2 regions of the Aeromicrobium fastidiosum genome follow, and region 1 is predicted to be linked to the other one. Evidence: predicted binding sites of a transcription regulator. Region 1 holds the regulator's gene; the other holds the start of a gene.

Region 1 (7,862 bases):
TGGACGCGGATGCCGTCGGCGCGCAGCTCGGACGCGACCGATGTCGTCAACGACAGCACCGCCGCCTTGGTCGCCGCGTAGACGCTGAGGTTGGGGACGGGCGCGTGGGCGCTGAGCGATGCGACGACGCCGATCTCGCCGCCCCGTACGCCGATCGCCGCCTGGTCGCGGAACACGTCCGCCGCGGCGCGCATTCCCCACATGACGCCCAGCACGTTGACGTCGACGCTCAGCCGCACCTGACCGTCGGTCAGGTCGACCAGATCGCTGTCGAAGGCGACGCCCGCGTTGCAGACCCAGGCCCCGAGGGGCGCGATGTCCCTCGCCACGGCCGCGACCTGCCGATTGGCGTCGGGGTCTCGCACGTCGAGCGCCATCCCTGAGTGGGCACCGATCTCGGCGGCCGTCGCGGCGGCACCGACGGCGTCAAGATCGCTGACGACGACCTCGTAGCCGAGGCGCACCAGCTCAACGGCCGTCGCCCGTCCGATGCCGCGGGCGGCTCCCGTCACGACGGCGGAACGGGGACGTGTGGGTGTCGTGCGGGACGGGGGCATCGCGCCAAGGTAGGCGACACGCCGGCGACACGCCATCGAACATATGTTTGAACTGACCCCCCTGCGCGGGCTAGGGTCGGGCCATGACCGATGAGCGCACCGCAGACGTCACCGAGCTGCCCGACGGCCCCGCCGACTCCTCCGGGCTCACCGCCCGCCAGCGCAAGGTGCTGGAGTTCCTGCGCGACGAGATCGAGAAGCGCGGCTACCCGCCCAGCATGCGTGAGATCGGTGCCGCGGTCGGTCTGACCAGCACCTCGTCGGTCGCCCACCAACTGCGTGCCCTCGAGGCGCTCGGCTACGTCAAGCGCGATCCCAACCGTCCCCGGGCGCTCGAGATCTTCCTGCCCGACGTCATGGCGGCTCGCCGGTCCATGAGCGCCACGCCCGACGACGGGCACATCGACGAGACCGGCATCAACGATGCGGCCCCGACGGCGGTCAACATCCCGATGGTCGGACGCATCGCCGCCGGCGGACCGATCCTGGCCGAGCAGCGCGTCGAGGAGATCTTCCCGATGCCCAAGTCGCTGGTCGGCGACGGCACGCTGTTCATGCTCGAGGTCTCCGGCGACTCGATGATCGACGCGGCGATCTGCAGCGGCGACTACGTCGTCATCCGGCAGCAGCCCGACGCCGAGAACGGCGAGATCGTCGCGGCGATGCTCGACGGCGAGGCCACGGTCAAGACCTTCCAGCGCAAGAACGGCCAGGTCTGGCTGCTGCCGCACAACGACGACTACTCCCCCATCGACGGCACCCACGCCACGATCCTGGGCAAGGTCACCGCCGTCATCCGCCGGGTCTGAGGCAGGAGGCCGCTCAGGCCGGGTGGGCGTGACGCGCCTCCCAGGCGCTGCGCACCATGTCGTCGATCGAGTGGCGCATCGTCCAGCCGAGGTCTCGCGACGCCAGTTCGCCGGAGGCGACGATGCGCGCCGGATCACCGGGACGGCGCTCGCCGATCTCGGGCTCGAAGTCGATGCCCGTCGCCCGCGCCACGGCATCCATGATCTGACGCACCGAGACGCCGTCGCCGCTGCCCAGGTTGTAGACCGGCTCGACCGGCTCCCCTGCGAGCAGCCGGCGCGCCGCGACGACGTGTGCGTCAGCGAGATCCGCGACGTGGATGTAGTCGCGCTCGCAGGTGCCGTCGGCGGTCGGGTAGTCGGCTCCGTTGATGCGGGGCGTGCGTCCCTCGAGCAGCGCCTCGATGACCAGCGGAAAGAGGTTGTGCGGGCTGGTGTCGTACAGGTGCGGCACCGCCGACCCGACGACGTTGAAGTAGCGCAGCGAGGTGTGGTGCAGCCCTGAGGCGCGTGCAGCATCGCGCAGCAGCCACTCACCGATCAGCTTGGTCTCGCCGTAGGGCGACTCCGGCGCGGTCGGCGTCGTCTCGGTCACGAGGTCGACATCGGGCGTGCCGTACACCGCAGCGCTCGACGAGAACACGATGTTGTCGACGCCCGACTCCTGCATGGCCTGCAGCACCGCGACCGTGCCCTGCACGTTCTGCTCGTAGGTGTGCAGAGGACGCTGCACCGACACCCCGGCGTACTTGTAGCCCGCGAGGTGGACGACGGCCTGCACCTCGTGCTCGACCATCGCCTTGGCGACGACGTCTGCGTCGAGGATCGTCGCGTCGACGAACGTCACGCCGTCGGGCACGAACTGTCGATGACCGCTCGACAGGTCGTCGACGACGACGCAGTCGAGTCCGGCGGCGCCGAGGGCACGCACGACGTGCGAGCCGATGTAGCCGGCACCGCCGGTGACGAGGACGGTCATGCAGGCGAGGTGGTCAGTCGCCGAAGCGGAGGTTGCCCGCGTTGCGCGTGCGACCCGACTTGACGGTGACGAAGTGGCGGCCCTTGAACGTGCGGCCGATTCCACGCCACGAGTCGGCGTTGACCGTGACCTTGTAGCGGCCCGGGGCCAGGCCGGCGACGTAGAAGTTGCCGGCACCGTCGGTCAGGTCGGTGCGCAGGACGCGCTTGCCGTCGGTCGACGACAGCGTCACCATCATCTCCTTGTTGGTGCGGCCGGGGGCACGGCTGACGTGACCCTTGACGACACCGCCGCGCTTGGAGACCAGCGACGTGCGCTTCTCGCCCGAGCCGGGTGAGCCGATCTCGACGACCTTGATCGCGCCTGCGCCGAGCGCCTTGCAGTGCTTGCGGTACATCCAGCCCTTGCCGCCGGCGGGCTTGCGGCCCTGTGCCGCCGACGTCGCGGGGTTGGGCTGCACGCGGCGCGCGATGCCCTCGAGGCCGCTGTTCTCGCCGCCGGACAACTTGCTCAGGTACGGGAAGGTCTTCCAGCGCTCGGAGCCGCGGTCGAGGCCCTTGAAGTACGTGTTGTTGTTGGTGTAGCGGCTGGCGTACCAGTCGGCGCACCCGGTGCGGCGGCCGAGCTCGACGTAGTAGCGACCCGGGGCGACGTTGTAGAACGTCGTGCTGCCCGTGCTGCTGGCGGCCTGCTTCTCGGCGACGATCGGCGAGTCGAGGATCGGCACCCGCGGCGATGCCTCGCGCAGCGTGACCCAGCGGTCGCCCTGGGGCGTGGCCTTGAAGCCCTTGAACGTCCCGCGCACCGTGAGCTGGTTGCCGCTGGCACCGACGCTGACCGGGTAGTTCGTGCCGCCCTGGTCCAGGGCGATCATGTTGGACCGCGAGTAGCGGTAGTCCTGGACGTCGAAGCAGCTGCCGAAGGAGTTGTTCCAGCGCTCGTCGGTGCCGAGTCGGGCCGCGACCATGAAGCGCTTGTCGCCCGGCGAGAACGGCAGGAAGTCGACGCGGTACGAGCCGCCGGTCACCTGGGTGGTGGCATACGTGTTGGCGCAGCCCGGGATGTCGAGCTCACGGCGTGCGTCGTTGCCGCCCGAGTAGGTGGGGGGTGCCGCGGTCACGGTCAGGCGCGTGCCGTTGGGCGCGGTGCCGCCGATCGAGGAGTAGCGGAAGTCGGCGCGGAACGGCGCCGACTTCGTCGCGGTGATGGCCGTGGCGTCACGCAGGTGGCGACCGCCGGTCGTGGGTGCGCCCGTGCGACCCCGCCAGTACCAGGAGCGGGCCTCGCCCGATGACGGTGCCGCGACGATGCGCAGCCGGTACGGGCGGGACAGCTTGTTGGTCTTCTTCTTGCCGTTGAGCGGGACCCTGAACGAGTAGGCACCGCCGTCGGGGATGTTGTTGACGAAGCGCACGACCCGGGTGTTGCCGCCGCGGTCGACCGAGATGAGCTCGACACGCACGGGTCCGACGTTGCCGGCACCGCCCGGGCCAGCCACGGTGCCGGTGATGACCTGTGACCCCACCGCCTCGGCCGGCGACGCGACCAGGAGGCCGGCGACGAGAGCGCCGACAGCAGGGATCAGGAGTGCAGGACGAAACTTCATGGAATCCCCGAAGGCTAGGCGAACAACCCGATGACAATATCAGCCGGATGCGGCGAGAGCGGCCTCATCGAGCCGCCGGAGCGCCGCGAGGGCCGTCGCACGGTCGGTCGTGCGCCACATGTCGGGCATCGAGGCGGTCAGGAACGACCCGTAACGTGCCGTCACGACGCGGGGATCGAGCACCGCCACGACGCCCCGGTCGGTGGCCCGGCGGATGAGCCGTCCCGTGCCCTGCGCCAGCAGGAGTGCCGCGTGCTGGGCCGCGACGGTCATGAAGCCGTTGCCGCCGCGCTTCTCGACGAGCCTCTGTCGCGCGCTCATGAGCGGGTCGTCGGGCCGCGGGAACGGGATGCGGTCGATGATGACCAGCTGGCACGTGTCGCCGGGCAGGTCGACGCCCTGCCACAGGCTCAGGGTGCCGAACAGGCACGAGCTGGGCGACTCGGCGAACCGCCGGGCCAGCTCGGGCAGCTGGGCGTCGCCTTGGCACCAGATGTCGAGGTCGGGCAGACGTTCGCGCACCTCCTCGGCCGCCTTCTCCGCACCGCGGCGCGACGAGAACAGCCCGAGGGTGCGGCCGCCCGCCGCCTCGATCAGATCGGTGATCTCGGCGAGCTGCGCCTCCTCCAGGCCGTCGCGGCCCGGGGCCGGCAGGTGTCGGGCGACGTACAGCATCCCCTGCTTGGCGTAGTCGAAAGGCGAGCCGACGTCGAGCGACGCCCACGGCGGGTCGTCCCCCCACAGGCCGAGCGACCGCGCGACGGGCTCGAAACCGCCCCCGAGCTTGAGGGTCGCGCTGGTGAGCACGACGGTCTTGTCGGCGAAGAGCTTGTCGCGCAGCGCGCCGGACACGTCGATGGGCGCGATGTGCAGCTGCTTGTTGCCGCGGTTGTCGCTGATCCACAGCACGTCGGTCTCGATCTTGGAGGCCATGCGCTCGGCGATCTTGCGGACGTCGTCGACCATGCCCTTGGCCTGCTGCAGGGCGGCGTCGGGCTCGCCCTTGTCCTCCTTGGGGAACGCCGACAGGCACGCTCGCGCTGAGTCGCGCACCAGCGACAGCACGGCGTGCAGGGGCTGGGGCAGCTCGTCGATGCGTCCGGCCTCGGTGCGGGCCAGGATGTCGGCCAGCGCGTCGGAGGCGTCGGTGAGGTCGTCACCCTCCCCCGAGCTGATGCGTGCACGAGCGCGTCGGGCTGCTCGCTCGACGATGACGGGGTCGAGCTCGTCGGTGGAGGCCTGCGTGACGCGGGCGGCCAGCTCGTGCGCCTCGTCGACGACGACGGCGTCGTACTCGGGCAGCATCGGCACGCCGTCGATCGCGTCGATCGCGAGCAGGGCGTGGTTGGTGACCACGACCTGGGCGCTGTGGGCGTCCTCGCGGGCCAGCTCGGCGAAGCACTCGAGGGCGTGCGCGCAGCGGGACGCACCCAGGCACTCGCGGTGGCTGACGCTCACCTGCCGCCAGGCGCGGTCGTTGTGGGACGGCGCGGAGTCGCGATCGCCCGTGTGCCCCGCGGCGGCCTGCTCCTCGGCCCACTCGCGCAGCTCGACGACCTCGGCACCGAGCGATCCGTCAGGGATCTCGACGAGCGTGCCCTGGTCGTCGGGCGCGCCCTCGCGCACCCGATGCAGGCACGCGTAGTTGCTGCGCCCCTTGACGACGGCGTGATGCGGGACCTTGTCGAGCGTCGCCCGGGCGGCGTCCTTGAGTGCCGGGATGTCGCGCTCGACGAGCTGGTGCTGCAGGTTGAGCGTCGCGGTCGCGACGACGACGCGCTTGCCGTGCAGGAGGCTCGGGACGAGGTAGCCCAGCGACTTGCCGGTGCCCGTGCCGGCCTGCACGAGCAGGTGCTCGCCGGAGTCGAGGGCGTGCTTGACCGCCTCGGCCATCTGGATCTGGCCGGGACGGTCCTCGCCGCCCACGGCCTCGACGGCGGCGTGGAGGACGTCGCGGATGTCAGGCACCCCCGAAGGCTATCCGGGGCGCTCCGACGTCACGCGACGCCGTCCACACCGCCGCGTCAGCAGACGATCATCAGGCTGAACGCCGCGTCGGCGAAGGGCGCCCCTCCCGCGGTGACGTCGCGTGCGACGACCTCGACCTGGTTGCCACTGACCGTGACGGCACCCGTGTTGCGGTTGGAGGTCGTCGCCGAGGACGTGACCCCGCACGGCGAGGCGTCGAAGGTCAGCTGGACGTCGTAGGTTCCGGTGCCTGCCCTGCTGGCAGACACCACACCCGGCGACCTGGCCGTCAGGAGCCCGGACGCGTCGACCTTCGCGAAGAAGATGCGGCTGGATCCGGCTGGGACGGGCGGCAGCTGGCCGGGCGCGAAGTCACCGGCCGTCAGCGAACCGTCCTTGACGTCGGCCCCCGTGACCACACCGTCGCGGATGTCGGACGACTGCACGGCGCTCTTCTTGATCTTGGTCGTGGTGACGGCATTGTTCTTGAGCTGCTTGCTGCCGATGCTGTTCTTGGCGACGGCGTACGCACCACCGGCGGTCGACATCACGAGGGCCAGCACCGCGATGGTCAGGACGGGCGCGGTGCGCCACCAGCTGTCGCGGCGCGTGCGGGACGGTGCGGACATGGGAGCTCCTTGGGTCGGGGTCTCCTGATCCTGCTCGCCGCAGGGCCGTCCGAACAGTGGGGTTTTCCCGCGTTCTCGGCCCGTGCGATCAGCCCGCGGCACTCGCGAGCCCGAGCAGCTCGCGCACGGGCCCGGCTGGCGGCGCGTCGCTCCCTGCCCAGACCGCGCGAAACGTGCGCCGCAGGTCGAGACCTGTCGTGGGCACCGCGACGAGGTGCCCCGATGCCAGGTCGCCCTCGACCACCAGCGAGCTGAGGAAGGCCGGCGCTCCCCCGGCCCGCACCGACGAGCGCACCGCGGTGGACGTCGTGAGCTCGGCCTCGGGCGGTGCCATCTCCAGGCCGTGCTCGGCGAGGGCGCGCTCGACCACCTCGCGGGTGCCCGATCCGACCTCGCGGCTGGTCAGCGTCAGGCCGGCGACCAGCTGCGGGCCCAGCGCCCGGCGGGTCGCGGCCAGCCGGTCGTCGGCTCCGACGACCAGCACGAGCTCGTCGGACCCGACGTCGCGGACGGCGAGGCCCTTGCCCTTCGGCGGCTCCGTGCCCTCGACGAAGCCGAGGTCGGCCGATCCGTCGACGACCGCGGCGACGACGTCCCGGCTGTTGGCCGCGTGCAGGCTGACCGTGGTCGGCGGGACGCCCTCTCGCACCTGTCGGCGGCGCAGCTGCACGAGCCACCGCGGCACGAGGTGCTCGGCGATCGTCATGCTGGCGGCGACGTGCAGCTCGCGGCGGACGTCGTCGCGCAGCGTGGCGATGGCACCGTCGACCTCGTCGGCGACCTCCAGCAGACGCGACGCCCACTCGACCAGCACCGTGCCCGACGGCGTCAGCGTCGATCCCCGCGCGCCACGGCGCAGCACCGCGAAGCCGACCTGGGTCTCGAGCGACCGCAGTCGCTCGGAGGCAGCCTGCTGCGTCGTGCCGTGCGAGCGGGCGGCCGCACCGATGCTGCCGAGGCGCGCCACCTCGACCAGCAGCGCGAGGGCTGCGACATCGGGCAGGTGGGGGCTGGGCGGCACGTCGACAGCGTACGCCCACCCACAGGTCGACCCTGTGGATGCACGCCGATCTGCCTCTACTGCCGGGCGGCGTCCCGGACGACAGTGGACTCATGACCACGACCGTTTCCCTCGGCCTGCGACGCGGCTCGTCCGACGACGCGCTGTCGGCGGTCGGGCCGCACTGGTTCACGTGGGTCATGGGCACCGGCATCGTCGCCACCGCCGCGGCCGGCCTGCCGGTCCACGCCCGCGGTCTCCACGCGCTGTCAATCGTGATGTGGGCCCTGGCGTCGCTGCTCCTGCTCGCGGTC
Region 2 (7,862 bases), 190 kb from region 1:
CGTCGGGCTGTGGTGGCTTCGACGCACCTCAGTGCTGTAACGTCCTGCGACGCATCGCACCGACACCGCAACCAGACCACGACGAGAGGACGCCGATGATGATCAACGCATCGTTCCGTTCGTACCTCGTCGTGCCCTCGTCGCAGCAGCCCAGCCGCAATGAAGAGCTGGCATCGGTCGATGCGCTCAACCCCGGAACCAGGCCTGGCTGACCCGCCACCTGCTCCGGCACACCGAGCCTCGACCGCACCCGCGGTCGGGGCTTTTTGCTGTATCCACCACATCACTCACGGAAAGGTGAGACCCATGGAGAAGATCTCCCAGCGGCTGTTCAGCTGGGCTTCCATCCTGGACGAGAACGCACGCGACCAGGCACGGACGGCGAGCACGATGCCGTTCATCTACCCACACCTCGCGCTGATGCCCGATGCGCACCTCGGCAAGGGGGCGACGGTCGGCTCGGTCATCCCCACGCTGGGGGCGATCATCCCGGCCGCGGTCGGCGTCGACATCGGCTGCGGCATGATCGCGGTGCAGACGCCGTACGTCGTGACGGACCTGCCGTCCGACCGGCGCGCCCTGCGGGTCGCGATCGAGCGGGCGATCCCGCTGTCGGCGGGTGTGGCCAACAAGGCCATCACGCGCCGGCACACCCAGGAGCGCGTCGACGAGCTGCGGGCCGATGCCGAGAAGGCCGGTTTCGACCCGGCCGACCGGGCGTCCCGGTGGGAGCTGCAGCTGGGCACCCTCGGCTCGGGCAACCACTTCATCGAGGTCAGCCTCGACGAGGAGGACCGGGTGTGGCTGTTCCTGCACTCGGGGTCGCGGGGCGTCGGCAACAAGATCGCCCAGCGGCACATCGCGGTGGCGCAGCGACTGTGCGAGAAGTGGTGGATCGGTCTTCCCGATCGTGACCTCGCCTACCTGGTGGAGGGCACGCCGGAGTTCGACTCCTACATCCGCGAGCTGCGGTGGGCGCAGAAGTACGCGCTGCTCAACCGTGCCGAGATGATGGACCGGGTCGTGACGTGCTTCGCCGACTGGATGGGCGTGGACGCCGTGGAGCGGGTCGTCGAGATCAACTGCCACCACAACTACACGACCAAGGAGCGGCACTTCGGCAAGGACGTGTGGCTGTCCCGCAAGGGCGCGATCGATGCGTCCGAGGGCACCATGGGCCTCATCCCGGGGTCGATGGGCACGCGGTCGTACGTCGTGGTCGGCAAGGGCAACCCGGTCTCGCTCAACTCCTCCCCGCACGGGGCAGGACGTGAGTACAGCCGCTCGAAGGCCCGGAAGGCCTTCACCCAGGACGACCTCCGGGTCGCGATGGGTGACATCGAGTACCGCGACACCGCGGCATTCGTCGACGAGATCCCGGCGGCGTACAAGGACATCGACGTGATCATGCAGGACGCTGCTGATCTCGTCGAGGTGCGGCACACGCTGCGGCAGATCGTCAACGTCAAGGGCGACTGAACCCGCAGTGGGTGCCGAAGAAGGCGAGGAACGCCGACCGCTGCTTGCGCGTCAACGGCAGGTAGTAGTCGGCGTCCTCGCCGAGCCCGGTGCCCCGCACGTGGACGCCGAACAGCGTCCCGACCTTGTCCTCGGCGAGGGCGTGCGGGTCGCACCGGGTGGGGACGACCGACAGCACCTGGGTCGTCGTCGGATCGCCGGCTCCGAGAGGCACGGAGACGTCGGCGGGGGAGTCGGCGGTCTGGCGGAACAGGACCGTCGACTCGAAGCCCCCGAACTCGACCCCGGTGCTCCGGCCGGTCGGTGACATCGTCACCGGAAGTCGGAGCACGGAGTCGAGTCCCTCGCCGTCGACGGTCGGCTCGCCCACCGTCACGTCGGCCGCCGTCGTCAGGGTCGTCTCGGCGCAGTCGCGGTCGGCGATCAGCCCGATCGCGCCGTAGATGTCGTCGGCCGGGCCGGTGGAGACGGTGAGGGGACCGTCGCCGAGGCGGTAGTGCAGGGTCACGGTCGCGTCGACGTCGGTACCGCACCGTCCTCGAGGCAGGTCGATCTCGACATCGCCCTGGTAGGTCGCGCCCACGACCTCGCGGCCTTTCCACGTGACGTCGGGCAGGCGAGGGGAGGTCAACCGCAGGGACTCGACCGTCATGCTGCGGTCGGTGCCGTTGTCGATGCGCACGAACGCCTCGCGTCCCTTGCGCTCCATCCGTGACTGGTCGACGTGCATCACGACGCCGTCCGGCACGGGTGCCTCGACCGGATCCGGGTCGTCGGTGCCCTGACACGCCGCGAGGGCCACCAGCGTGATCGCACCGAGCGCTGCTCGCGTGCGGTCGGCGCGGCGGAATGAAGCCATGCGAACAGTATGGTGCTGCGATCGGTGGAGCCCGAGAACCCAGTACAACAGGCGTGCCCCGGTGCTACGGTCGATTTCCCCGTCACCGTGGAGTCGACATGGATCTCGCAGAGCTCATGGACAGCGTCGTCGAGCCCTCCGCCGTGCACGTCGCGGGCGAGGGTGAGCGGCTCGTGACGATGCGGCTCGCCGACGACTTCAACGTCGGCATGCGGCTCCACCAGCGTGACTCCTACCGCAAGTGGGACGTTCTCGAGATCGCGGTGCGCCCGAGCGGTGACCACTCGATCACGGGCAACGACGTGCACGACCTGCCGATGAATGCGCTGATCGACGAGGCTCGCCGGTTGGCGACGAAGAGCGCGCGACCCGTGTCGTAGCTGTCGTGTCGTTGCGTGCCGACGACGGGGTCGGGACTAGAACGGAGCGGACGCTGTCGAGAGTCCGATCGCCCAGCCGACGAACAGCGACACAGGCAGCGCACCAAGCGCCGTGATGGTCACGGCCATCAACATCACGAATCCCTCGCCGCGTCTGCCTCGCATGATCCTGGCGAGCTGGCCCACGACGAACGCGGCAAGACACCAGACAGCCGCAACTGCCATGGCGACCACGATGACAGCCGCGTCCATCGAACCGACCGTGACGTTCCGTCCGTCGATGGCTCTGCCGAGCGCTTGAGCAGTGACGGCGAGGACCACGCCCGCCAACAGCGTGAGTTCTGGCCAGAATCTGCGGAATCGCTTGGCGCGCGAGCTCGTGGCGAGAACTCTGGTCGACTCCATGGTGCCCTCAGACTAGCGGCCGTGTGAGCGGCAGATGCCCACGCGGCGGAACCGTCACCGATGTCCTGAGACATCATGGCGCTGTCGGGGCTTGAGGTCATCGTTCCCTGCAATGCCAGAGAATTCGGGACCTTCGTCCCTTGGATGTGCCGCTACTCTTGCGTAGAGTTGAACATACGTTCTAGTCGTCCATCCGGGGTTTGTCGCATGTTGATCGAGCAGTTGTCCAGCCTGACTGATGAGGTCGCTGCGCTCGAACCATGGACCCTGACCGGGGCCGAGGTTCGTGAGGTCATCGCGGCGGTGCAGACGACTCGCACCGCGTTGGACGCGGTCATGTCACGACTGGCCGGGTGCGCGGACGACATGGGGTTGCCGAAGGACGACGGTGCGACGTCGACGACGGCCTGGCTGGCGAGCTCGGCGAACATCACCAAGGGTGCCGCGTCCAAGCTGGTCGGCATGGCGAAGGTCACCGGCGAGCGCACCGAGGCGACCCGTGCCGCGTGGGCGACCGGGGCCCTGTCGACCGAGCAGGCCTCGATCATCATGAAAGCCATCGCCGCCCTGCCCGACTGGTGCGGCGACACCGAGCGTGGCGACGCCGAAGCCCACCTCATCGCCCTGGCCGCCGAGCATGACCTGGATGGGTTGCAGCGTCTGGCGAACCGGGTGCTCGAGGTCATCGACCCCGACGGATTCGACGAGCACCTCGGCGAAAAACTCCGCGCGCAGGAAGAACGCGCCCGTGCCCGCACCAGGTTCCAGATGGGCCGGCGTGGTGACGGCACCACCCACGGGTCCTTCGTCGTGCCCGACACCGACGCCGACACCCTCAGAGCAGCGATCGAGGGGATCATCGCCCCACGCCGCAACCAGTTGGCTGCCGAATCGTTCGGCATGGGAGCCGACGACTGGGCCGGCCTGCCCCGCGACCAGAAGATGGGCCACGCCTTCGCCGAGCTCATCAACCACCTGCCGACCGACGCCCTGCCCGTGGCCGGAGGGCTCGCCGCGACCGTCGCCGTCATGGTCGACGTCGACGACCTCCGCACCGGGCAAGGCACCGCGACCACCACCTCGGGCACCACGATGTCCGCGACCAAAGCACAACGGCTGGCGTGCAACGCCAACCTCGTCGCGATGTACCTCGACAGCGACAAACGCGTCATCGATCTGGGCACCACCCGCCGCCTCTACGACCGCCACCAACGACTCGTCCTCGCCACCCGCGACCGTGGTTGCGTCTTCCCCACGTGCGACCGCCCACCCTCCTGGTGCGAAGCACACCACCTGAACTTCTGGTCCGAGAACGGCCCTACCGACCTCGACAACGCCGCCCTGCTCTGCCACTACCACCACCACCTCGTCCACGAGGGGCAGTGGGCGGCCCGCATGGGAGACGACGGGATCGTCGAGATCATCCCCCCGAAGCATGTCGACCCCGAGCAACGACCACAACGCCACTCCCGCTTCGCATCACCGCAACCCCGAGCCGGCTGAGTAGAACGCTTCCGGGGACATCCAGTCTGCTCGTGCCGCCCGCGATTGGGTTGGAGAAATCGAGGTCGAGTTCCACCTGCAGTCGAATCACTGCTCCGACGTCTACCCCTGCTCCCTGCCGGGTAGGGGGGCACCGTGGAGGAAAGCGTGGTAGGCATCTGCCGCGTCGTCGTCAACGGAGGGTTGGCAGTTGCTGTAGCGCGCGTCTGTTCGATCACGCTTCGGTCCGGAGATCCAGAACTCCTCGCCTGTCGCGTGGTCGTAGAAGTTGGAGTCGAAGTTGGCGTAGGCGGTTCCGGTCAGGCGGTGAAGGGTTCGACCGTGGACGTAGGCGGTGCGCCAAGTCTTCGAGAATCTGACTCTCGCGATCCAGGCCGGTCCCTGGTCGGTGTTGTAGCCGGACTTCTGCTGGACATACATGATCCGCTCACGCATGGGTCGATGCTAGGTGGAGATCGCTTCCGCGTCGACGAGGACGCGGCTTGCCATGACGGACGACTCCGCTAGCCCCAGGCCGGTGAGAGCGTCACGACGTCGCCGATCACCGTGATCGCCGGCGACTCGGCACCGACTGCTGTGGCGACCTCGGCCAAGGTGGCGAGCGTCGCGACGGTCACCCGTTGCGTGGGGGTGCACCCACGCTCGATGATCGCCGCCGGCGTCGTCGGGGTGTGCCCTCCGGCGATCAGCTCGTCGCAGGTCTGGCCCAGCCGCTTGACGCCCATCAGCATCACCAGGGTGTGGGCGCCCGTGTGGGGCACCTGGCCGATGTCCTCGTGCCCGGTGACGACGGTGAAGCCGCGAGACACGCCGCGGTGGGTCACGGGGATGCCCGCCGCCGCGGCGACGGCGATCGCGCTGGTGACACCGGGCACGACCTCGACCGGGATGCCGGCGTCACGGCAGGCGATGAGCTCTTCGCCGCCGCGGCCGAACACGTACGGGTCGCCACCCTTGAGCCGGACGACGATCTTGCCCTGGCGTGCCCGGTCGACCAGGATCGCATTGATCTCGTGCTGGGGGATCGGGTGGTGGTCGGGCATCTTGCCGACGTCGATGACCTCGACGTCGGCGTCGAGCTCGGCCAGCAGGGCATGGGGGGCCAGGCGGTCGACGACGACGACATCTGCCTCGGCGAGCAGTCGGCGTCCACGGGTGGTCAGCAGTCCCGGATCGCCCGGGCCGCCGCCGACGAGAGCGACGAATCCGTCGGGATGGTGGGTGCGGTGACGCATCGGCAGCTCACCGGCCTGCAGGGCGGCTGCCACCCCGTCGCGCAGCGCCGACGCGCGGCCCGCGTCGCCGCCTCCGCTGACGGCGACCATGACGTCGTCGACCTGGGCCACGGCCGGGGCCCACGCGGTGGCGTGGTCGGGGTCGCCCCCCTTGAGGCACCAGATCTGTGCCGACTCCGCATCGGCGGCGACCAGGTCGTCGACGGGGGAGTCGGTCGCCGTCTGCACGAGCCACGCACCGGCGAGGTCACCGGAGGCATACGTGCGGCGCACCCACTCGACGTCTCCGCGCCCGATCGACGAGGCGAGCGAGTCGGACACGGCGGGGGAGACCACGACGACCCGCGCTCCGGCGTCGACGAGCGACAGCGTCCGGCGCGTGGCGACGTGCCCTCCGCCGACGACCACGACCTTGCGGCCGGCTACCCGCAGGGTCAGAGGGAGGCTGCCTCCTGTGGTCATGCCGGAGCGGTGACGGCGCCGACCTCGGCCACGGTGTCGAGCAGTGCGTCACCGACCATGCCGGCCGCGAGCGTGCCGCCGTCCTGGGCGTCGACCAGCAGGAACGCACCGGTGTCGCGCGAGTGCAGGTACTCCTCGGCGGGGATCGGCGAGGCCAGACGGAGGGTCACGTGGCCGATGTCGTTGAGCCCCAGGGAGTCGGCCGGCAGCAGTCGGGCGTCCTCGAGGTCGAGCTTGCCACCGATCGCCTTGACCATCGCCTGCACCGTCTTGGTGCCGTGCTTGAGCAGCACCTTGGTGCCGGGGACGAGCGTGTGGTCGGCGAGCCAGGCGATCGTGCCGTCGATGTCCTGGGTGACCGCGGGGACGCTGCGCGACGTCGCGATGAGGTCGCCGCGCGAGATGTCGATGTCGTCGGCGAGGCGGATCGTCACAGACTGCGGCGCGAACGCCTCGTTGAGCGAGATGCCCGCGAAGTCGATGCCAGTGACGGTGCTCGACCGGCCGCTCGGCTGCACCGTGACGGAGTCACCCACCCGGACGAGTCCGGACGTGATCTGGCCGGCGTATCCGCGGTAGTCGCGGAACTCGTCACCGGCGGCCTGCTGGGGACGGATGACCAGCTGCACGGGGAACCGCAGGGGCTCGGAGTGCGGGCTGCCGACCGGTGACAGCTGCTCGAGGAACGACAGCAGGCTCGGCCCGTCGTACCAGGGCGTCCGCTCGGAGCGCTCGACCACGTTGTCGCCGGCGAGCGCCGAGACCGGAATCGTCGCGACGTCGAACAGCCCGAGGCTGCGTGCCGAGGCGAGCACCTCGTCGGAGACGCGGGTGTAGGTGGCCTCGTCGAAGTCGACCAGGTCGATCTTGTTGACGACCACGACGACGTGGGGCACGCGCAGCAGCGAGGCGACGGCAAGGTGCCGGCGGGTCTGCTCCTGGATGCCGTGCCGCACGTCGACCAGCAGCACGACGACATCGGCCGTGCTGGCGCCCGTCACGGTGTTGCGGGTGTACTGCACGTGGCCGGGGCAGTCGGCGAGGATGAACGAGCGCTCCGCGGTGGCGAAGTAGCGGTAGGCGACGTCGATCGTGATGCCCTGCTCACGCTCCGACCGCAGGCCGTCGGTCAGCAGCGCCAGGTCGGCCGAGGCCAGACCGCGGTCACGGCTGACGCGCTCGACGGCGTCGAACTGGTCGGCCAGAACCGACTTGGAGTCGTACAGCAGCCGGCCGACGAGGGTCGACTTGCCGTCGTCGACCGAGCCGGCGGTGGCGAGGCGAAGGAGCGTCCGCATCAGAAGTAGCCCTCTTTCTTGCGATCTTCCATGGCGGCCTCGGAGGCTCGGTCGTCGGCGCGGGTGGCACCACGCTCGGTGATGCGGGTCGCCGCGACCTCGACGACGACGTCGTCGACCGTGACGGCGTCGCTCTCGACGGCACCGGTGCACGACATGTCGCCGACCGTCCGGTAGCGCACCTGTCGCTTCTCGACGACCTCGCCGTCGCGGGGCTGCGAGACGTCGCTGACGCTGATCA

What was found. Region 1 encodes LexA, which represses DNA repair genes until DNA is damaged. Its sites were predicted from a motif close to TCGAACANNTGTTCGA; they were not measured.
Region 2: a site for LexA is predicted at 3,292-3,307, ahead of JOF40_RS14955 (HNH endonuclease signature motif containing protein). Genes of this name have one in related genera too.

Annotation. Positions count from the first base shown of each region.
Region 1 is NZ_JAGIOG010000001.1:2,809,271-2,817,132, reverse strand. Features, by position in the region: gene JOF40_RS13950 (SDR family oxidoreductase) at 1-557, opposite strand, end outside; gene lexA (transcriptional repressor LexA) at 641-1,366, shown strand; gene galE (UDP-glucose 4-epimerase GalE) at 1,380-2,345, opposite strand; gene JOF40_RS13935 (carboxypeptidase-like regulatory domain-containing protein) at 2,359-3,951, opposite strand; gene JOF40_RS13930 (ATP-dependent DNA helicase) at 3,991-5,844, opposite strand; gene JOF40_RS13925 (hypothetical protein) at 5,976-6,548, opposite strand; gene JOF40_RS13920 (LysR family transcriptional regulator) at 6,637-7,569, opposite strand; gene JOF40_RS13915 (SLAC1 family transporter) at 7,662-7,862, shown strand, end outside.
Region 2 is NZ_JAGIOG010000001.1:2,999,306-3,007,167, reverse strand. Features, by position in the region: gene JOF40_RS14980 (hypothetical protein) at 1-40, shown strand, start outside; gene JOF40_RS14975 (RtcB family protein) at 307-1,479, shown strand; gene JOF40_RS14970 (hypothetical protein) at 1,466-2,338, opposite strand; gene JOF40_RS14965 (hypothetical protein) at 2,437-2,718, shown strand; gene JOF40_RS14960 (hypothetical protein) at 2,755-3,123, opposite strand; gene JOF40_RS14955 (HNH endonuclease signature motif containing protein) at 3,331-4,626, shown strand; gene JOF40_RS14950 (hypothetical protein) at 4,729-5,061, opposite strand; gene cobA (uroporphyrinogen-III C-methyltransferase) at 5,130-6,323, opposite strand; gene JOF40_RS14940 (sulfate adenylyltransferase subunit 1) at 6,320-7,621, opposite strand; gene cysD (sulfate adenylyltransferase subunit CysD) at 7,621-7,862, opposite strand, start outside.